Regions from separate parts of the Parazoarcus sp. PS-13 R2A genome, predicted to be linked through region 3. Evidence: predicted binding sites of a transcription regulator. Region 3 holds the regulator's gene; each other region holds the start of a gene.
What was found. Region 3 encodes FNR, which switches genes on or off when oxygen is low (the NO sensors DNR and NnrR bind a similar motif). Its sites were predicted from a motif close to TTGANCTAGNTCAA; they were not measured.
Positions count from the first base shown of each region.

Region 1: the regulator FNR is predicted to act here: its motif matches at 4,236-4,249, upstream of AC22G6_RS14755 (DUF2946 domain-containing protein).
Region 2: the regulator FNR is predicted to act here: its motif matches at 2,244-2,257, upstream of napF (ferredoxin-type protein NapF).

Region 1 is NZ_JBYEXN010000015.1:108,818-116,384, forward strand. It holds gene purL (phosphoribosylformylglycinamidine synthase) at 86-4,021, shown strand; gene AC22G6_RS14755 (DUF2946 domain-containing protein) at 4,340-4,732, shown strand; gene AC22G6_RS14760 (SCO family protein) at 4,806-5,450, shown strand; gene AC22G6_RS14765 (copper chaperone PCu(A)C) at 5,461-5,925, shown strand; gene AC22G6_RS14770 (DUF2946 domain-containing protein) at 6,018-6,410, shown strand; gene AC22G6_RS14775 (TonB-dependent receptor) at 6,658-7,567, shown strand, end outside.
Region 2 is NZ_JBYEXN010000017.1:46,425-53,991, forward strand. It holds gene AC22G6_RS15545 (histidine kinase) at 1-1,502, shown strand, start outside; gene narL (two-component system response regulator NarL) at 1,499-2,143, shown strand; gene napF (ferredoxin-type protein NapF) at 2,348-2,839, shown strand; gene AC22G6_RS15560 (chaperone NapD) at 2,836-3,090, shown strand; gene napA (nitrate reductase catalytic subunit NapA) at 3,096-5,642, shown strand; gene napG (ferredoxin-type protein NapG) at 5,713-6,576, shown strand; gene napH (quinol dehydrogenase ferredoxin subunit NapH) at 6,573-7,496, shown strand; gene AC22G6_RS15580 (nitrate reductase cytochrome c-type subunit) at 7,493-7,567, shown strand, end outside.
Region 3 is NZ_JBYEXN010000024.1:36,788-44,354, forward strand. It holds gene AC22G6_RS18510 (MerR family transcriptional regulator) at 1-149, shown strand, start outside; gene AC22G6_RS18515 (sulfite exporter TauE/SafE family protein) at 191-904, opposite strand; gene hemN (oxygen-independent coproporphyrinogen III oxidase) at 973-2,364, opposite strand; gene fnr (fumarate/nitrate reduction transcriptional regulator Fnr) at 2,487-3,227, shown strand; gene AC22G6_RS18530 (SirB2 family protein) at 3,245-3,634, opposite strand; gene AC22G6_RS18535 (Crp/Fnr family transcriptional regulator) at 3,756-4,442, shown strand; gene AC22G6_RS18540 (PHA/PHB synthase family protein) at 4,561-6,246, opposite strand; gene AC22G6_RS18545 (MBL fold metallo-hydrolase) at 6,392-7,567, opposite strand, start outside.

The DNA of each region.
Region 1 (7,567 bases), on a different contig from region 3:
GCGTCGGGGGAGGGAGCGCCTCGGGTATAATTCCGCGCTTCCGATTGCCGTTGTTCGGTACCTCTTTTTTCGCGTTTCGACAGACATGACCCAAATCCTCAAGCTCCGTGGCGCTGCCGCGCTCTCCCGGTCCCGCCTGGATCGTCTCTCCCGCAGTGTGGCCGAAGTGCTGCCCAAACTGCAGGGGCTGGCCGCCGAGCACTGGTATTTCGTTGAACTGAATGCCGCGCTGGACGCCGAAGAGACCGCCCGTCTGGTCGATCTGCTCGGTGCCACGCCGGAGACGCCGACGGCGCCGGCCGGCACCATGATGCTGGTCGTTCCCCGCCTGGGCACGATCTCGCCGTGGTCTTCCAAGGCGACCGATATCGCGCATCAGTGCGGTTTCGACAAGGTCGTGCGCATCGAGCGCGGCACGGCCTTCACGCTGGCGGGCAAGGGCGTCGATGGCCGGCCCGAGCTGCTGGCGAAGCTGCACGACCGCATGACCGAGTCGGTGCTGGCGAAGATGGACGAGGCCGATGCCCTGTTCCACCACTACGCCCCGCAGCCGCTGACTTCGGTGGATATTCTCGGTGGTGGCCGCGCTGCGCTGGAAGAGGCAAACGGTACGCTGGGGCTCGCGCTGTCGGACGACGAAGTCGATTACCTGGTCGAGAACTTCACCCGCATCGCACGCAATCCGACCGATGTCGAACTGATGATGTTCGCCCAGGCGAACTCCGAGCACTGCCGCCACAAGATCTTCAACGCCGACTGGGTGATCGATGCCCGTCCGATGGAGAAGACCCTGTTCGGCATGATCAAGGACACGCACAAGGCCCATCCGCAAGGTACGGTCGTGGCCTACTCGGACAACGCCTCGGTGATCGAGGGCGCGGCCATCGAGCGCCTGTACCCGGATGCGAACGGTCGTTTCTCTTACCACAGTGAAGAAACCCACATCCTCGCCAAGGTCGAGACCCATAACCATCCGACCGCCATTTCGCCCTTCCCGGGCGCAGCCACCGGCGCCGGTGGCGAGATCCGCGACGAAGGTGCGACCGGTCGCGGTTCGCGCCCGAAAGCGGGCCTGGCCGGCTTTTCGGTCTCCAACCTGAACATCCCGGGCTATCAGCAACCGTGGGAAAAGCCTTACGGCAAGCCCGAGCGCATCGCCTCCGCCCTCGACATCATGATCGAAGGGCCGATCGGCGCCGCAGCCTTCAACAACGAATTCGGCCGCCCCAACCTGACCGGCTACTTCCGCGCTTTCGAGCAGGAAGTGCAGGGCGAGGTGCGCGGCTTCCACAAGCCGATCATGATCGCCGGCGGTCTGGGCAGCATCCAGGCACAGCAATCGCACAAGCCGACCTTCCCGCCGGGCACGCTGCTGATTCAGTTGGGTGGTCCGGGCATGCTCATCGGTCTGGGCGGCGGTGCTGCCTCGTCGATGGCCACCGGCACCAATGCAGCCGATCTCGACTTTGCCTCGGTGCAGCGCGGCAACCCTGAAATTCAGCGCCGTTGCCAGGAAGTGATCGACGCCTGCTGGCAGCAGGGCGAGGCCAACCCCATCATCGCCATCCACGACGTCGGCGCGGGCGGTCTGTCGAACGCGATGCCGGAACTGGCCGACCACGCCAGCCTGGGCGCGCATTTCGAACTGCGCGAAGTGCACATCGAAGAGCCGGGCATGAGCCCGCGCGAGATCTGGTCGAACGAATCGCAGGAGCGCTACGTGCTTGCGATTGCACCGGAAAGCCTCGACCAGTTCCGCGCCTTCTGTGAGCGTGAGCGCTGCCCCTTCGCGGTGCTTGGTACCGCGACCGCTGACGGTCACCTCACCGTGAGCGACCGTCATTTCGACAACAAGCCGGTCGACATGGAGATGCAGGTCCTGCTCGGCAAGCCGCCGAAGATGACGCGCAACGTCTCGCGCCGCGCCGTCCATCTGCCGCCGTTCGACGTCACCGGCATGGATCTGATGGACGCCGGCCTGCGTGTGCTGCGCAACCCGACCGTGGCAAGCAAGCGTTTCCTGATTACCATCGGCGACCGCTCGGTGGGCGGCCTGACCGCGCGCGACCAGATGGTCGGACCGTGGCAGGTGCCGGTGGCCGACGTCGCGGTTACCGCGATGAGCTTCCAGGGCTATCGTGGGGAAGCCTTCGCCATGGGCGAGCGCACCACGCTGGCCTGCGTCGACGCGCCGGCTTCGGGGCGCATGGCTGTGGCCGAGGCGATTACCAACATCGCCGCGGCCGATATTGCCGACCTTGGCGACGTCAAGCTGTCGGCCAACTGGATGGCAGCTGCCGGCCATCGCGGCGAGGACGCCAAGCTCTTCGACACGGTGAAGGCGGTGTCGGATTTCTGTATCAAGGCCGGTGTGTCGATCCCGGTGGGCAAGGACTCGCTGTCGATGCGCACCGCATGGGCCGACAATGGCGAGGACAAGCAGGTGGTGTCGCCGCTGTCGCTGATTGCCACCGCGTTTGCGCCGGTGACCGACATCCGTCGCACGCTGACGCCGCAACTGCAGTTGCCCGAAGGTGTTGAAACTGAGCTGATGCTGATCGACCTCGGCAATGGCAAGAACCGCCTCGGCGGTTCGGTGCTGGCACAGGTCTTCAACTCGGTGGGCGAGCACGCACCCGATGTCGGCCCCGAGCAGCTCGCGGCCTTCTTTGCCACGATCCAGCGTCTGCGTCGCGAAGGCCTGATCCTGGCCTATCACGACCGATCCGACGGCGGCCTGTTCGCAGCCGTGTGCGAGATGGCATTCGCCAGCAAGTGCGGCCTGTCGCTGGTGCTCGACACCGTCTGCTACGACCCCTACATGAACGATGTCGATGGCCTCGAGAAGAAGCCCGACATGCTCAAGGGCCGCTTCGATGACAAGCTGATCTCCGGCCTGTTTGCCGAAGAGCTCGGTGCGGTCATCCAGATCCGTCGTGACGAGCGTTCGAAGATCACCGAGATTCTGCGTGAAGCCCGCCTGACCTATCACTTCATCGGCGAGCCCAACGACAAGGACGAAATTCGCTTCTGGCGCAGTGCCAAGCGCATTCTTGCCGCCAGCCGCAGCGAGCTGATGCAGGCCTGGTCCGAGACCAGCTACCAGATCGCCCGTCTGCGCGACGACGCCGAGTGCGTGCAGCAGGAGTTCGACGGTCTCGCAGATGCGACCGACCCCGGTCTGTCGGTCGCGCTGTCCTTCGACGTCAAGGACGACGTCGCAGCGCCCTTCATCGCCACCGGCGCCCGACCCAAGGTCGCGGTGCTGCGCGAACAGGGCGTGAACTCGCAGTTCGAAATGGCAGCGGCCTTCGAGCGTGCCGGCTTCGAGCCGGTCGATGTCCACATGTCGGATCTGCAGTCCGGCCGCAAGCAATTGCTCGACTTCCACGGCCTGGCTGCCTGCGGTGGCTTCTCGTATGGCGACGTGCTCGGTGCCGGTCAGGGCTGGGCCAAGTCCATCCTGTTCAACCCCAGGCTGCGCGCAGAGTTCGAAGCCTTCTTCGGGCGCACTGACAGCTTTGCGCTGGGCGTGTGCAACGGCTGCCAGATGATGGCCCACCTCGCACCGATCATTCCGGGTGCAGAAGCCTGGCCGACCTTCCATCGCAACCGCAGCGAGCAGTTCGAGGCCCGCTTCGTGATGACCGAGGTGGTCGACAGCCCGTCCATCCTGCTCGCTGGCATGGCCGGCAGCCGCATGCCGATCGTCGTCAGCCACGGTGAGGGCAGGGCGGTGTTCGCGGCTGAAGCCGACCGCGAGAAGGCGCTGCTGGCGCTGCGCTATGTCGACAACCATGGTCAGCCGACCGAAACCTATCCGCAGAACCCCAACGGTTCGGCGCTGGGTGCAACCGGCTTCACCACGGCAGATGGCCGCTTCACCATCATGATGCCGCACCCCGAGCGCACCGCCCGCACGTTGCAGATGTCGTGGGCACCGCAGTGGATGATCGACGAGAGCCCGGATGCTTCGCCGTGGCTGCGCATGTTCCGCAACGCGCGCAAGTGGCTGGGGTGATCGGCTCGGCGCCTGTTCGCTGATTCTGCGCCCGACCCGGTTCGGGCGTGACAACGGGGTGACCGGGGAACCGGCACCCCGTTGTGCCATTCAGGACTGTCTGTGCGCAGCGGGCGTTCAGTGCCTGGCCTCCATCAGGGTGGGCGCGCTTCAGTGCGGCCGAACAGGGGCTTGCATGATCGCACTGCTGCAGGCGCGCGTCGCACAGCATTAAATGATTTGGGTCAAGTTTCAATGTGTCGAAACGTCTATAATCGCCCGACATTACCGCTCACCCTGCCAGTCTGCACGCCAGCCCCTTTGCCCCGACCCTGATTGATGTTCATCCGAAGACGCCAATTCCGCCTTGCTGCCTGGTTCGCAACGCTTGCGATCCTGCTCGGTGCGCTTGCGCCTGCGGTGAGCCAGGCAATGACGGTGCTCGGGGATGGGCATCAGCGCTGGATTGAGGTGTGCTCGGCGTCTGGCATGCAATGGATTGCGGTCGATGCGGACAGCGAGCAACACGGCGACGACGCGCCGGGCGCGTCCACTGCATCCTGCCCTTATTGCTGTCCGCACGCAGGCTCGTTCGGTCTGCCTCCTGAGCTGTCCGCCGGATTTGCCGTCATCGGCATGGCCGCGCTCGAACCCCCGCTTTTCTTCTCCGCTCCCCGGCCACTGTTTGCGTGGACGGCTTCGAGCCCGCGCGCGCCACCCGCTGCCTCCTGATCGTCGCTGAACGCGTTCTGCCCGCACTCTGTGCGCGGCGTGCGCTGGCCAATCACCGATTCCGGAGGCATTCATGCCTTTACACGATTTCTTCCACGCCGCGCTGGCGCGGACCCGCTTGCTGCGTACGCTGCTCGTCCTGTTGATGGGGCTGTTCATTGCAATGGCGCTGAGCGCCTGCAACAGGGAGACGGTCAGCTTCAGAAATACCGACATCACCGGCGCCAATTTCGGCCACGACTTCAGCCTGCTCGACCCCGACGGCGCGACCCGCAGCCTCGCTGACTTTCGCGGCAAGGTCGTGATGATGTTCTTCGGCTTCACCCAATGCCCGGACATCTGCCCGACTGCACTCTCGCGCGCCGCGCAGGTGCGGCAACTGCTCGGCGACGATGCCGACAGGCTGCAGGTGATCTTTGTCAGTGTCGACCCCGAGCGCGACCTGCCCGGTGTGCTCAAGGCCTATACCGCTGCGTTCGATCCCGACTTCCTCGGGCTCTATACCAGTCTCGAGGAAACCCGCAAGGTTGCCGACGAATTCCGTGTTTTCTATCGCAAGGTGCCGACTGGCGGCTCGTACTCGATGGATCACACCGCAACGAGCTACGTTTTTGATCCGGCAGGGCGCCTGCGCCTCGCCGTGTCCTACCAGAGTCCGGCCGAATCCGTTGCGGCCGATGTGCAAACCCTGATTCAAACAGCTTCATCCCGCCCCTAAGGAGAACACCATGAAAGTGAAGATCGTCGCCTCGCTGTTTGCTGCACTGATTTCGTCTGCCGTCTTTGCGCAGGTTTCCGTCACTGAGCCCTGGGTACGCGCTACCGTTCCGCAACAGAAAGCGACCGGTGCATTCATGCAGATCACCTCGCCGGTGGATGCGAAGCTTGTGGAGGTTCGTTCGCCCGCAGCCAAAGTGGTTGAAGTGCACGAGATGGTCATGGAGAAGGATGTGATGAAGATGCGCGCCATTCCCGGTCTGGATCTGCCGGCCGGCAAGGCGGTCGAGCTCAAGCCCGGTGGTTATCACGTCATGCTCATCAACCTCAACGCACAGGTGAAGGAGGGTGACATGGTGCCCCTGACTGTTGTTGTCGAAGGCAAAGACGGCAAGCGTGAAAGCGTTGAGGTCAATGCGCCGGTGCGTCCGCTCAACAGCGCGGCCGGCGGCATGCAGATGCACAAGATGCACTGATCACCCGGGCCGGTCAGCCGGACATTCGCACTGAGTGCGGTGTCTGCTCGGCCGGCGCGTTTCCACCGTTCCGATTCAGTCCCGTTCTGTTCATGATCAGACGTTTCCATCACCAGGTGCTTGCTGCGCGGGTCGCGATATTCGTGATCCTGCTGAGCGCGCTCATGCCCGTTTTAGGGCAGGCGCTGCTGCGCGCGAGCGATCCTGGACGGTGGACGGAGATCTGCACCACCGGCGGCATGATCCTGGTCGATCTGTCGGCGGAGGAGGGGCGTGACCCCCCGCTCGAAACCGGCAGCGAGCGCAACGCCTGCCCGTTCTGCCTGCCGCACGCGGGGCACGCAGCCTTGCTACCAGGCTTGTCGCCCCTCGTTCTTGAGGCGGTTCTCGATGGCAGCGCCCGCTTTTCTGCGCCTTCCGAACATCTGCGTTCCCGCACCGTCTGGCTCTCCGCGTTTTCACGCGGTCCTCCCGCTTTAGCCTGACATCTCTGAACGACTACTCGCGATGCGCCATGCGTTTCGCGGTGGCGCGCGTCCGCCGCAAGGCCTGATGCGCACGCTCACCTGCGTCTTCCGCCTGCCCTCTGGTTGCTAACCCCGCTCGCGGCAATTGCCGAACAGATTCAGAAATCGACTCGGCATGAAGTCACGCGGCTGTCTCGATTCGCCGCAGATTTTTCGGTTTTGAATTGATGTTGTTGGTGTGATTTTTCCTTATGGAGTGAAGTATATGTACGGATTCGATACGCGCCCCACCCGTCTTGCGCTTGCGCTGGCTTTTTGTGCTCCGGCAGCATTTGCACAAACCGCCGCAAGCGGTGGCAGTGGCGCTGCAAAACTCGACGAAATTGTCGTGTCTGCGCCCATGGTGGCGCCGCTGCCGCAGACTCGTGGAGAGATGAGTCAGACCGAAGTCGCAGGCAAGCGCGCTGCCATGAGTGATACCGCAAGCCTGCTGAAGGATGTCGAAGGCGTCTCGCTTTACGGCGCGGGTGGTGTCTCCAGCCTGCCCGCGATTCGCGGTCTTGCCGATGACCGCTTGCGGATCAAGGTCGATGGCATGGATCTGATCTCGGCCTGCGGCAATCACATGAACCCGCCGCTGTCGTACATCGATCCGTCGAACGTATCGAGCGTTCAGGTGTTCGCGGGGATCACGCCGGTGAGTCTCGGTGGTGACAGCATCGGCGGCACCATTCTCGTCGACTCTCCCGATCCGGAGTTTGCTCGCCCGGGCGAGGGCAACTTGCTCAAGGGTGAGGTCGGCGCGTTCTATCGCAGCAACGGCGATGTGACCGGCGCGAACCTGTCGGCGACCTTTGCCAATGAGTCGCTGAGCGTGAGCTATCGCGGATCAACCGCGAAGGCAGACAACTACGAGGCCGGCGGTGACTTCAAGGCTGCAGGTCTTGCTGCCGCCGGTCGCGGCTGGCTGGACGGTGACGAGGTCGGGTCTTCGGCGTACGAGACATCCAACCAGTCGCTCGCAATGGGCTACCGCCATGAGAACCACCTGGTGGAACTCAAGCTGGGCGTTCAGGACATCCCGGAGCAGGGCTGGCCAAATCAGCGCATGGACATGACCGGCAACCATAGCGAGCAGGTCAATTTGAGCTACAAGGGGACGTTCGACTGGGGCG
Region 2 (7,567 bases), on a different contig from region 3:
CGCGTGAAAGCGTGGGCGCCTTGCTGAACGAGGTCGACGCCTTCGTCGAACAGCTCAACACCCTGGTGGCGGTGCTCGAACATGACACCGAGCAGCGCATCGGCGACCTGCGCCAGATTCTCGCGCTTGCGATCGGGCTGACCCTGCTCGTGGTGGCACTGGCGCTGGTGTTGCTCCAGCGCCGGGTGTACCGGCCACTCAACGCGCTGCTGCTGGCTGCCAGGCGCATTGCGGCCGGCGATCTTTCTGCGCAGGTGAGTCACACCGGACGCAACGAGCTCGGACAGCTCGGGACGGCTTTCAACACCATGACGGGCGAACTGTCCAAGCTCTATCGCGACCTGGAGAGTCGGGTCGAGTCCAAGACGGCCGAGCTTCAGCGCAGCAACCGGGCGCTCGAGCTGCTGTACCACGCGATTGCTCGCCTGTACCACGCGCCGGCTGCGCCTGAGGCTTACGAGGCCACGCTGCGTGACATCGAGCAGGTGGCGGGGCTGCGGGGCAGTCTGGCCTGCATCGAGCCGCGCCATGACGGGCCGGCTTCCGTGATCGCGAGTTCGATCGGCCCGTGCCCCGACCATGTCGAGAGCGGGGTCGAGGCCGAGCTGGCCTGTGCCCGCTGTCGTTCGCATTCGGGTGACTGGGATTACGAGCGCGAGGGCGACCACGACCTGTTGCGGGTCCCCTTGCGTGATGCTGAACGTCATCTCGGCATGTTGCGTCTGGCGCTGGCGCCCGGGCAGCGGCTCGAAGCCTGGCAGCAGCAGCTGGTCGAGGCGCTGTCGCGCCATGTCGGGATGGCACTTGGGGCCGCACGACGCAGCGAGCAGGCGCGCCTGCTCGCCCTGCAGGAGGAGCGCTCGGTGATTGCCCGCGAGTTGCACGATTCGCTCGCCCAGGCCCTGTCTTACATGAAGATCCAGGTCAGCCTGGTGCAGCCACTGGTGGGCGATCCTGCGCGCAGCGCCGAGGCTGAGGCCATCCTCGCCGACCTGCGCGAGGGCATCAGTGCCGCCTACCGCCAGTTGCGCGAGCTGCTGGTGTCGTTCCGGCTCAAGATGACGGGTGATTTCTCGGAGCTGCTGCAGGCCGCAGTGGACGAGTATGCGAGCAAGGGCAAGATCGAGGTCGAACTCGAAACCCGGCTTGCGGACTGTCACCTCGGCCCCAACCAGGAGGTGCATGTGCTGCATATCATCCGCGAGGGGCTGTCGAACATGGTGCGACATGCGCGTGCGAGCAAGGCCTGGCTGAGCCTGAAGTGTGATGCGGACGGTAAGTTCTCCGTCGTGCTCGACGATAATGGTGTGGGGCTCGGCGAGCCGGTCTCCGATGCACGCAACCATCATGGCCTTGCGATCATGCGCGAGCGTGCGCGCAGCCTGGGGGGGCGTTTCGACATTGCCCCGCGTCCGGGCGGGGGGACGCGGGTCAGTCTGCGTTTTCGTGCCGGCACGGCGATCGTGACCGAGACACCCATCGCATTCGGGAGCGTGAAATGAGCGATGTCCAGAGCGTCATCATCGTCGATGACCACCCGCTGTTCCGCAAGGGCCTGATCCAGCTGCTGAAGACCGTCCCCACGCTGAACCTGATCGGCGAGGCCGCCGGGGGAGAGGAGGGCCTGGCGCTGGCTGTGCGCCTGCAGCCGGACCTGATTCTGCTCGACCTGAACATGAAGGACATGAACGGGATCGAGGTCTTGAGCGCCATCCGCGCCGCCCGTCTCGACAGTCGCGTGGTGATGGTGACGGTGTCCGATCACGGCGAGGACCTGGTCGCCGCCTTGCGCGCGGGCGCTGATGGCTACCTGCTGAAGGACATGGAGCCCGAGGCCATGGTCGATGCGCTGCGCGATGTGGGCAGTGGCCGCATCGTCATCTCCGACGCGCTCACCCACCTCATGGCCGCCGCCCTGCGCGGCCCTGCGCAGCCCGAATCAATCGCCGCCGCCGGACTGACCGAGCAGGAGGTGCGCATTCTCGAGCAGATCTCCGGCGGTCTGTCGAACAAGCTCATCGGGCGCGAGCTCGACATCGCCGAAGGCACGGTGAAGGTCCACGTCAAGCACATCCTGCGCAAGCTCAAGATGCGCTCGCGGGTGGAAGCCGCGGTGTGGGCGGTCGAGCACCTGCGCAGCTAGACATCTATTTCCTTCGTTGTAGTTTGCAGTGTTCTCCGCGCGTCACCTCGCGCACCCGGTCATGCGCATCGAAGCCGCATAACTGAGAGCTATTCTCGTCTTGACGTCCATCAATGACGTACTCCCGGCAAGGGTTTTCAATGTCCCTATTCGCTATACGGGAAAACCCTCTTGGAACCTGCAGCTCTTTCGCGCCGAAGTTTTTTGCGTGGCCGCATCCGCACCGTGAACCCCGCCCAGCGTCCACCGTGGGCGCTTGACGAGGCTGCCTTCATCGAGCGTTGCACGCGCTGCGACGCCTGCATCAAGGCCTGTCCGACCGGCATTCTGATTCATGCCGACGGCGCCTATCCGGCAGTCGATTTCAGCCACGGCGAGTGCACCTTCTGTGGCGAGTGCGTGAGTCGCTGCGAACCGGCGGCGTTGCAGCGCGCGGCGGAGGATGCTCCGGCGTGGCGTCTGCAGGCGCACATCGGGGACGCCTGCCTGGCAATGAGCGGCGTGGAGTGCCGGGTCTGCGGCGAGGCCTGTCCTGCGGGGGCAATCCGTTTTCGCCCGCGTCTTGGCGGCGTGGCGCTGCCGGCGCTGACGCTGGAGAGCTGCAATGGTTGTGGTGCCTGTTTCGCCCCCTGCCCGGTCCGGGCAATCACGGTGAAGGCAGGGGAGATGGATATGGCGAACAAGGAGAGCACATGAACATCGCAAGCCTGGTAGTGCGGGCGAAGCCCGAGGATTTCGCCGTCGTGCACGACTTTCTGAAGCAGGTGCCCGGCGTTGAGGTGCAGGGTGAATCGCTTGAAACCGGTCGCATCGTCGTCACCGTGGAAGACGGTGAAGGCTGGTCGGTGACCGACTCGATACTGAAGGTGAATCTCGGCCCCAGGGTGCAAGGGGTGACGCTCGCCTACGAATACACGGATGAAGGTCTCGAAAACCTGGAGGCATGAAGAAAATGAGCATGGACAGACGCGAATTCATCAAGGCCAATGCGGTTGCGGCCGCAGCGGCAACGGCGGGCATCAGCATTCCGGTGGTGGCGCAGGCGCAGGCCAAGAATGGCGACGGCACCAAGGTGCGCTGGGACAAGGCAGCCTGCCGCTTCTGCGGTACCGGCTGTTCGGTGCTGGTCGGCGTGCAGAACGGCCGCATCGTGGCCACTCAGGGCGACCCGGATGCACCGGTTAACCGCGGCCTGAACTGCATCAAGGGCTACTTCCTGTCGAAGATCATGTACGGCGACGACCGTCTGACCAAGCCGCTGCTGCGCATGAAGGGCGGCAAGTACGACAAGAACGGCGAGTTCACGCCGATCTCGTGGGATCAGGCCTTCGACATCATGGCCGACAAGTGGAAGGCCGCGATCAAGACCCACGGCGCCGACTCGATCGCGATGTTCGGTTCCGGGCAGTGGACGGTGTGGGAAGGCTATGCGGCGGCCAAGCTGTACAAGGCCGGTTTCCGCACCAACAACCTCGACCCCAATGCGCGTCACTGCATGGCGTCGGCTGTTACCGGCTTCATGCGTACCTTCGGCATCGACGAGCCGATGGGCTGCTACGACGACATCGAGAACGCCGACAGCTTCGTGCTGTGGGGCTCGAACATGGCCGAGATGCACCCCATCCTGTGGAGCCGCATCACCGACCGTCGGCTGTCGAAGGAAGGCACCGAGGTCCACGTGCTGTCGACCTTCGAGCATCGTTCCTACGAGCTCGCCGACAACCCCATGATCTTTGTGCCCAACACCGATCTGGCGATCCTGAACTACATCTGCAACTACATCATCCAGAACAAGAAGGTGAACACCGAGTTCGTCAGCCGCAACGTCAATTTCAAGATGGGCGAGACGGATATCGGTTTTGGCCTGCGTCCGAACCATGTGCTGGAAGCGAAAGCCACCAATAACGGCTATCCGGGCGCGGACGGCAAGCCCAAGGGCAATGCCAGCGCGGCCAAGGACATTACCTTCGACGAGTTCGCCAAGTTCGTGTCCGAGTACACCGCCGAGAAAGTGTCCAAGCTTTCCGGCGTGCCGGTCGCGAACCTGCAGCGGATGGCCGAAACCTATGCCGACCCGAACCGCAAGGTGGTGTCGTTCTGGACCATGGGCTTCAACCAGCACACCCGCGGTACCTGGGTGAACAACATGATCTACAACGTGCATCTGCTCGTTGGCAAGATCTCGGAGCCGGGCAACAGCCCGTTCTCGCTCACCGGTCAGCCCTCGGCCTGCGGCACGGCACGCGAAGTCGGCACTTTTGCCCACCGTCTGCCGGCAGACATGGTGGTTGGCAATCCGATGCACCGCGCGATTGCAGAGGAGATCTGGAAGCTGCCGGAAGGCACGATTCCGTCCAAGGTCGGCCTCCACGCCGTGGCCCAGAGCCGCGCGCTCAAGGATGGCAAGGTCAAGTGCTACTGGACATCGACCACCAACAACATGCAGGCCGGCCCCAACATCAACGATGAGGTCTATCCGGGCTGGCGCAACGAAGAGGCTTTCGTGGTGGTGTCGGACGTCTATCCGACGGTGTCGGCGATGTCGGCCGACCTGATCCTGCCCTCGGCGATGTGGACCGAGAAGGAAGGCGCCTACGGCAATGCCGAGCGTCGCACCCAGTTCTGGCGTCAGCAGGTGTCACCCCCAGGTGAGGCGAAGAGCGACCTGTGGCAGTACATCGAATTTGCGAAGCGCTTCAAGGTCGAGGAAGTGTGGCCGGCCGAGCTCATCGCCAAGATGCCGCAGTACAAGGGCAAGACCCTGTACGACGTGCTCTACGCCAACGGCCAGGTCAACAAGTTCCCGCTGTCCGACATCGAGAAGGCCAACAGCCACGCGATCAAGGGCTACACCAACGACGAGTCGAAGGCGCTGGGCTACTACCTGCAGAAAGGCCTGTTCGAGGAGTACGCACGCTTCGGTCGCGGTCATGGTCACGACCTCGCCGACTTCGACGTGTATCACAAGGCGCGCGGTCTGCGCTGGCCGGTGGTCGATGGCAAGGAAACCCTGTGGCGCTTCCGCGAGGGCTACGACCCGTATGTCAAGACCGGCGAGGGGGTGAAGTTCTACGGTCACAAGGACAACAAGGCCGTGGTGTTCGCGCTGCCCTACCAGGATCCTCCGGAAATGCCGGACAAGGACTTCGACATGTGGCTGTGTACCGGTCGCGTGCTCGAACACTGGCACACCGGCTCGATGACCCGTCGCGTGCCCGAGCTGCACCGCTCGGTGCCCGAGGCCCAGGTCTTCATGCATCCGGACGATGCAAGCAAGCGCGGTCTGCAGCGTGGCATGGCGGTGAAAGTCGCTTCGCGTCGTGGCGAGATCGTCGCCCGGCTCGAAACCCGCGGCCGCAACAAGCCGCCGGTGGGCCTGATCTTCGTGCCCTTCTTCGATGAGGGCCGGCTGGTCAACAAGCTCACGCTCGATGCGACCTGCCCGATCTCGAAGGAAACCGACTTCAAGAAGTGCGCAGTCAAGGTAACCAAGGCCTGAAACCACGAGGCGTGAGCCTGACACCTGCGGTGCCGATGGGGCACTGCAGGTGGCCGGATACACGACAATCATGAGTAAAACCCAGAATACGACCGCTTCCGCGCCTGCCAGCACCGGCCCAGCCAAGTCACGTCGCCGCTTCCTCAAGGATGCGGCAGGCGTGGCGGGCGGGGCGGGTCTGCTCGCGCTCGGGACCGGTCTGTATTCCCGACAGGCTTCGGCGCTGCCGGCGACGGCGATCCGTCCGCCCGGTGCGCTGGCCGAAGCCGATTTTCTGGCCGCCTGTGTGCGTTGCGGGCTGTGCGTGCGTGACTGCCCGTATGACACGCTGAAGCTGGCGGTACTTGGCGACAGCGTGGCCACCGGCACCCCTTACTTCGAAGCACGTAAGATTCCGTGTGAGATGTGTGACGACATCCCCTGTGTGGCGGCGTGCCCGACGGGGGCGCTCGATCGCGGGCTGAGCGAGATCGGCGAGGCACGCATGGGTCTTGCGGTGCTGATCGACCAGGAGAACTGCCTCAATTTCCTCGGTCTGCGCTGCGACGTCTGCTACCGGGTGTGCCCGGTGATCGACAAGGCCATCACGCTGGAACTGGTGCATAACCCGCGCTCCGACCGTCACGCCATGCTGCTGCCGACGGTGCATTCGGACGCCTGCACCGGTTGTGGCAAGTGCGAGCGTTCCTGCGTGCTGCCGGGCGAGTCTGCCATCAAGGTGTTGCCGCTCAAGCTGGCGCAAGGCTCCAAGGCCGAGCACTACCGTCGCGGCTGGGAAGAGAAGGCCGAAGCCGGCGGCTCCCTGATCGGCGACCAGCTCGAGATGCCGGTGCGGGGGCTCGAAGGCAAGGCCTACGGCGACACCCGCGTAGGACCGGGTGATGCACCTGCTGCGGCTGAAAAAAGCGGTATCGACTCGGGGTGGAAGCCATGAGCGCGCATACCCAGAGCCGTGGCGCGGTGCCGCCAACCAGCGTGCGCGGTGCCGCGATGCGCGGCGTGGTCGCACGTCCGGGCGCGGAAGCCATCGAAGCCAAGGGCTGGTTGATCGCGCACAAGTGGCTGCTGCTGCGGCGTGCCAGCCAGCTCGGCATTCTCGCGCTGTTCATGGTCGGGCCGTGGTTCGGCTGGTGGATCGTCAAGGGCAATCTGGCTTCGAGCCTGACCCTGGGCGTGCTGCCGCTGACCGATCCCTTCCTGATCGCACAGCAGGCCGCTGCCGGGCACTTGCCGTATCGTGAAGCGCTGATCGGCGGCGCCATCGTGCTGGCGTTCTATCTGCTGCTCGGTGGCCGGATGTTCTGCGCCTGGGTGTGTCCGGTCAATCTGGTGACGGATGCCGCGGCCTGGCTGCGGCGCCGGCTTGGCCTCAAGGGCGGCAAGGTGCCCTCGGCCAATACGCGTTACTGGCTGCTCGGCTTCGTGCTGGTGCTGGCTGCGGTGACCGGGTCGTTGGCGTGGGAGTGGGTGAATCCGGTGTCGATGTTCCATCGCGGGCTGATCTTCGGTTTCGGTCTGTCGTGGGGCATCGTCGGCGGCATCTTCCTCTACGACCTGCTGATCGCGCCGCGTGGCTGGTGTGGCCACCTGTGCCCGCAGGGTGCTTTTTACGGACTGATCGGCAAGAGCGCGATGCTGCGCGTCTCGGCCAACCGGCGCAGCGCCTGTAACGACTGCATGGACTGCTTTGCAGTCTGCCCCGAACCTCAGGTCATTCGTCCCGCGCTCAAGGGTGTGGGGCAGGACCATCCGCTGATCCTCGATGGCGACTGCACCTCGTGTGGCCGCTGTATCGATGTCTGTGGCAAGGACGTTTTCCGTATTTCGACACGATTTGACAGGAGCGAGTCATGAACAAAAAGACCCGACAAATTGCACTCGCGCTGATGGTCGCACTGGGCCTGAGCGCGGCCGCTGTGCCAGTC
Region 3 (7,567 bases):
CACTGGCGCAGAGCAAGATCGAACTGCTGGATGCCCGCATCCGGCAGATGCAGGAGATGCGCAACGCGCTCACCGAACTGGTTGGGTGCTGTCAGCGCACTGATGCCCCCGCCCCCTGTCCGATTCTTCGCGCACTGTCGAGCGAGTAAGACCTCGCGTCAGCGCTGAACCATTGCTCCGAAGGCGGCGCTCAGACCGCGCACACCACTCCGCTCCACAGTTGGCCGCCCAGCGTCTGGGCGTGGAACAGGCCAAACACGCCGAAGCCGAGCACCAGCAAGCCCGAGGCGAAGCGGACCTTGCCATTGCGCGTGATGTCACGAAAACGCTTGAACAGCATGCCGGCCAGCATCAGGTTGGGCAATGTGCCAAGCCCGAAAGCCAGCATCAGGCCCCCACCGCGCAGCGCAGAGCCGGTTACCAGGGAAGTCGCCAGCACCGAATACACCAGTCCGCAAGGCAGGAAGCCCCACAGCAGGCCAAGCGGCAAAGCCTGCTTGACCGAGCGGGCCGGCAGGAAGCGACGGCTCAGCGGCTGAATGCGGCGCCACAGGCGGTGACCGAGCTGCTCCACCGGAACGAGCAGCTTGGTGAATCCGGTGAGATAGAGCCCGAGCGCCACCAGCATGAGGTTCGCGAGCACGTAAAGCGTGATCTGGACCGGCAGCACGCCATCGTAGAGCATGCCGACCGAGCCCAGCGCGCCAAGTCCGGCGCCAATGCAGGTGTAGGTGGTGATCCGGCCAAGGTTGTAGGCGAGATGAATCGGCCACTGCCGACTGCGACTCGACGGCGTCTGCACCTGTACCGTGAGCGCGCCGACAATGCCGCCGCACATCGATACACAGTGGGTGCCGCCAAGGAGGCCGATCAGGAAGACGGCGAGATAACCGGTTTCGGGCATGTTCAATCAGCTATGAAGCGTTTGATGCGGTGCGCGCATTCTACGCTGCACCGCGCCTCCCCGCCCGGTCAGATCACCCGGGAGTAACGGGCCCGCTCGCGATCCGAGCGCAGATAGCGATCGAAGAACATCGCAATTCCCCGCACCAGCAGACGGCCCGCGGGCAGCACGCTGATCCAGTCCTTGTCGATCTTCACCAGCCCGGCCTCTTCCATTTCCTTGAGGTCGGCGATTTCGTCTGCAAAGTACTCATGGAACTTGATGAGGTGTGCAATCTCGATCGACTCGATCGACAGCTCGAAATGGCACATCAGCGCCTGGATGATCGAGCGCCGGAGGAGATCGTCGGCGGTGAGCTCGATGCCGCGCAGCACCGGCAGCTCGTCGCGATCGAGCGCATCGTAGTACTCGTCGAGCGTCTTGACGTTCTGCGAGTAGACCGGACCGATCTTGCCGATCGCCGACACACCGAAGGCCAGCAGGTCGCACTCGGCCTGGGTCGAATAGCCCTGGAAATTGCGGTGCAGACGCCCCTGCCGCTGCGCCACGGTCAGCTCGTCATCCGGCTTCGCGAAATGGTCCATGCCGATATAGACGTAGCCGGCGTCGGTCAGGCGACGGATGGCAAGCTGCAGAATCTGCAGCTTGGAGTCCGCTGACGGCAGATCGATCGGAATGATCCTGCGCTGGGGCTTGAACAGTCCCGGCAGGTGCGCGTAGCTGTACAGCGAAATTCGATCGGGCGAGAGTTCGAGCACCTGCTCCAGCGTGCGGTTGAAGCTGATCACGTTCTGCTTGGGCAGACCATAGATCAGGTCCATGCTGATCGACTTGAAGCCGGTTGCCCGCGCCGCGTCGATGACGAGCTTGGTCTCTTCGACGCTTTGCACGCGGTTGGTCGCAATCTGCACATCCTCGGCGAAGTCCTGCACGCCGACGCTCATGCGATTGAAGCCGAGGTTGGCCAGCATCTCGACGGTGTCGAAATCCACCTTGCGCGGATCGACCTCGATCGAGTATTCGCCATTCGGCACCAGGTTGAAGTGCTTGCGGACCGCATCCATCAGCTGATGCATCTCCGCGTGCGAGAGGAAGGTCGGCGTTCCGCCCCCGAGATGTAACTGTGTGACCTGACGTGCGCCACCCAGGGCCGCCGCCTGCATTTCGATCTCTTTTTCCAGGTAATTCAGATATTTGGCAGACCTTCCATGATCCTTGGTGATGATCTTGTTGCAGGCGCAGTAGTAGCAGATCGTGTTACAAAAGGGGATGTGGAAGTATAATGACAGCGGTCGGCTCACACCGCCGACGGCACGTTTTCCCAGCCAGTCTGTCAGTGCTTGTGCATCGAACGCCTCCACAAACCTGTCTGCGGTGGGATACGACGTATAGCGAGGCCCGTTGATGTCGAATCGTCGAATCAACTGGGGATCAAAGATGAGGTCTGTCTGGCTGGTCATGGTCTGGCTGCGTCGATGTGTTACTTAACAATGGCAGAAAGCCGGCGTTTTGTGGTTGACTTGGATCAACGGCAACATTCTGACTACCCCCAATCCGGAATCGGAGCAAGTTTACAGTGCAAATGAAGGCGACGGTGCCGATCACCGCGGCGGGGCTCAAAACCGCATGTTCACAATGCAATCTGCTGGAGCTGTGCCTGCCGTTCGGCATGACTGACACCGAACTCAACCGCCTCGACGAACTCGTCGGCGGACGTCGGAAGATCAAGCGTCAGCAGCCGCTCTATCGAGCGGGCGAGCTCTTCGAAGCCATCTATGCGATCCGTGCCGGTTCCTTCAAGACCGACGTTCTGCTCGAAGATGGTCGCGAGCAGGTCACCGGATTTCAGATGACCGGCGAGATTATCGGTCTCGACGGCATCAGCACCGAGCTCCACTCGTGCAATGCGGTTGCGCTCGAAGACAGCGAAGTCTGCGTCATTCCCTACGCCAAGCTGGAAGAACTGTCGCGCGAGATCGAAGGCCTGCAGCACCAGTTCCACAAGGTCATGAGCCGTGAGATCGTGCGCGATCACGGCGTGATGATGCTGCTGGGCTCCATGCGCGCGGAAGAGCGTCTGGCGGCCTTCCTGCTCAACATGTCGCAGCGCTTCACCGCTCGTGGCTTCTCGGCCGCCGAGTTTCACCTGCGCATGACCCGCGAAGAGATCGGCTCCTATCTGGGCCTGAAGCTGGAAACGGTCTCGCGTGCCTTCTCCCGCTTTCAGGAAGACGGCCTCGTCGCGGTGCAGCAGAAACATATCCGCATTCTCGACAACGACGGTCTCAAGAAACTCATTCAGCACCAGCCCGGCGCGCGCTGAGCCCCGGACTGTCGCGCTCAGGCAAAGGCGGCGAACCAGCCGCCGACGTTCTTGCTGAGCGCGACCGACACGATCCAGCTGAACACGAGCAGCGCAGCAACGAACGCAGCCCCGCGCACGGTGCGCGTTCGGCCACGTTTCAGGGCAACGGCGCCCAGCAGGATGTAGACGATCAGGCCGATGACCTTGGCGGTCACCCACGGTGCCTGCAACGGGTACTGTTCGATCATCACCGCCAGCGTGATCGCACTGCCAAGCAACACGGTATCGACCACATGCGGCAGAACGCGCGTCAGACGATGTGTGAGCAGACGGCTATCAACAAGCATCCACACTCCCCTGAGCGCGAAGCCGGCAAGGCTCAGAATCACACAGGTGACGTGGATGTGCTTGATCGCCTGATACATCTTTCGTTCCTCCTCGGGGAAAATGCTGACCGGTGCGCCCTGGTCGGGCACCGAACAATGACAGAACAAACAGGATTCGGCCACGCAGGCTAGAATCGAAAGTGAAATGCAGGAGCACGGAATGAACCAGACCGCCTCAGACATCCTTACCCAGCTCCGTCAGATCTCCCTGTTCGGGGAGCTGTCGGAGAGTGAGCTGGAACGTGTTGCACGCTATACCCGCGAACGCCGACTGGGCAAGGGCGAACTGCTGTTCCAGCGCGGCGACGTTGCCCACGGTTTCTATTTCGTCACCGAAGGACAGCTCAAGCTCGGTTTCTCGTCAGCTCAGGGCAACGAGAAAGTGGTCGAAATCGTCGGCCCGCAGCAAAGCTTTGGCGAAGCGGTGATGTTCATGAACCGCCCCTACCCCGTTTTTGCCGAAGCGCTTACCGACATGTCGTTGCTTCATATCGGCCAGAACGTCGTATCCGACCTGATCGATCAGGATCCGCAGTTTGCACGCAAGCTGCTGGCAGGCATGGCGGTCCGCCTGCATAACATGGTGCGCGACGTAGAAACCTATTCCCTGCGCTCAAGCACACAGCGCGTAATCGGTTACCTCCTCCAGCAAACCGAAGAGGACGGCACCAAGGCTTGCGACATCTCCCTGCCCACGAGCAAGCAGGTCATCGCGTCACGCCTGAACCTGACGCCCGAGACCCTTTCGCGGATCTTCCACGACCTGGCAGACCATGGACTCATCACCGTTCACGGCAAGCGCATCACGCTTCACAATCCGCAGGCACTGTCGCGCTACAGCGGGTAGCACTTCACCCGCTCAAGTCCTTCCGTCCCCCCCGAAAAGCAACGGCCTCTTGAACGAGCAAGAGGCCGTTTTTCACGATACCCGGGTGCTGAAAGCCGAAGCCTTCACGCGTCAGCGCTCAGGACTCAAGCACATAGGTTCCTGGCGCCGGTGCGAGAGAAGGAAACTGCTCGCTTGCCGCCGGCCTCGCTTCGATCAGCTCTCCGGCGTGGGGTTTGACCCAGTCCATCCAGTCGGCCCACCAGCTGCCCGCCTGCTCTTCAGTGCGATTGCGCCACTGCTCGGCCGTATCCGAGCGATGCGCTTCACCGGCCCAGAACCTGCGCTTGGGCGGCGTGACGACCGGATTGACGATGCCGAGAATGTGGCCTGAGCTCGAGAGCACATAGCGCTTCGGACCGGTGACGTGGTTGACCACACGGAAAGTCTGCAGCCACGGCGCAATGTGATCGTCCTCTGCGGAAACGACGTAGAGCGGTTGCGTGATACGGCCGAGATCGAGCGGCTCACCCGCCACCTCGAGTGCGTCGGGATGAATCAGCTTGTTGTTCAGGTAAAGCTCGCGCAGGTACCACGAATGCATCGCGTACGGCATACGCGTGGTATCCATGTTCCAGTACAGCACGTCGAATGGCGGCGGCGTTTCGCCGTACAGCCAGCCTTGCACAACGTAATGCCAGATCAGGCCGTTCGAGCGCAGCAGGCGGAAAGCGGAAGCCATTTCCTTGCCGTCGAGATAGCCCTTGCTGGCCATGTTGTCGATGATGTAGCGGATGCTGGCTTCGTCGATGAAGACCTCGATGTCGCCCGGCTTGTGAAAATCGACAAGCGTGGTGAGCAGGGTCCAGTCCGCAACCGGCACCTCGTCCTCTGGGAAATGGCGGTTTGCCCATGCCATGTACATCGACAGTGCAGTGCCTCCGATGCAGTAGCCAACTGCATGCACCTTGTCCTGCCCGGTGAAGCTTCGCGCGCACTCGATGATGGCATGTACGCCTTCGGTGAGGTAATCGTCGAAACTGCAATCGCGCATGGACGCGCCGGGGTTTTTCCAGCTCGTGATGAAGACGTCCATCCCCTGATCGAGGAGGAAGCGGATCATGCTCTTGCGCGGCACCAGGTCAAGAATGTAGAACTTGTTGATCCACGGCGTGACGATCACGATCGGCTTCGCATGCACCTTTGGCTGCGTCGGCGCGTAATGGATCACCTCCAGCAGATTATTGCGAAAGACCACCTCGCCTGGCGTCGTGGCGAGATTTTCGCCAACATGGAAATCGTCCGGGTCGGTCATCCGGACATTGCCGGCCTTGAGATCCTCGAGGAAATTCTTGAAGCCATTGGTCAGGCTTTCACCGTTGGTTTCGACGGCCTTGCGCATCGCCACCGGATTGGTCCACAAGAAATTCGTGGGGGCCATCGCGTTGAGCAGATTACGCCACCAGAATGCCGCCCGCCTGCGCTCCTTGCTCGCCAGCCCGGGGGTGTCGTAAAGCATGTCCTGCATGTTGCGGGTGAAAGCGAGGTACCACTCCTTGCTCAAATCCCAGGTCGGATACTCCGTCCATACGGGATCGGCAAAACGCGCGTCGTCGGAGTGAGGACGTATCGGATCCGAACTCGCCAGCCCGAGCATGCGATTGACCGAGTGCAGCTGCAGTTTCCACAGGTCCGTCGACAGCCGTGTGAAGCGCTCCGCCAGTTCCTGTGGATGCGCCAGCCATGCAAGCTGGGCATGGACGAGCGGCGCGGCCATTCCAAGTGGATCCACCGTACCTTCCACGCCGTCATGGAGTTCGCGCATGGCGCGCTTGACGACCTGTCCCGGGTTGAAATCTTCGGCACGCCTTCCGGTCCTGCCCGATGCAGGCCGTTTGCCTGTGCTCTTGCTTGCTCTGGCCATTTCTTGCTCCTTGAATCTCAAGCGGTAAACAGACTGGGCTGTCACCTCAATTCACATGATAGGTTTCTCCGGCGACCGGCTCGGTCAAGCCGGACCAGCCCAGCTGCTCGGTCACGGCAGCGCCAAACGCCGCACGTGCCTCGGTTTCGCCATGCACCAGAAAAGTCTGCCGCGGCTGCGTTTCAATATGATGCATCCATTCGAGCAGCGCAGGTTTGTCCGCGTGCGCGGACAAGCCGCCTATCGTATAAACATCCGCCCTCACCGGCACCTTGTCGCCAAAAAGCGTGACGACGCGTGCCTTGTCCACCAGTCGCCGCCCCAGCGTGCCAGCGGCCTGAAAACCGGCGATGATGACTGAGCACTCCTTGCGGTCGATGTTGTATCGCAGATGGTGCTTCACGCGCCCGGCATCACACATGCCGCTCGCCGAGATGATCACCAGCCCGCCGCGCTGATGGTTGAGCGCGATCGACTCTTCGACGTCGGCGACAAACCGCAGGTGAAAGCGCTCGGAATTCGCCCTCATCCAGGAAGAAAGTTCACGGGTCTCGTCATCCCACAGTGCCTCGTGCTGCATCGTGAGATCAGTGACCGCCGTCGCCATTGGCGAATCGACGATGACCTCGAGTCGCGCCACCTTCTCCGCCCGTGCCAGCTTTGCAAGGATGAACAGCACCTCCTGGGTACGCCCGACCGCAAAGGCCGGAATGATGACGTTGCCGCCCTTGCGCTGAAGCGTGTCATTGAGGGCATGAACGAGTTCGTCCTCGGTCTCGTTCAAGGGGCGGTGAGCGCGATTGCCGTACGTCGTTTCGATAAACAGGTAGTCCGCCGCGCGGACCTGATAGGGATCACGCAACACCGGGCGGTCGGGCTGACCGAGGTCACCCGAGAAGACCAGCCGTCGGGTGGCGCCGCCCTCCATCACATCCACTTCAATGATCGCAGACCCCAGGATGTGCCCTGCATCGCGAAAGCGGCAGGAAACCCCCTTTCCGGGGTGAATGAGCGCATCGTACTGGACGCGTTGAAGCCGGTGCAGACTGGCCCGTGCCTGTTCGACCGTGTACAGCGGCGCCGCGGCGGAACTCCGGCGTCCATGACGCGAGCGGTTGCGACGACTCGCCCACTCGAACTCCTTTTCCTGGATGTATGCCGAATCAAGCAGCATGACGCCGAGCAGATCGACCGTTGCATCCGTCGCATGGAGCCGTCCCTT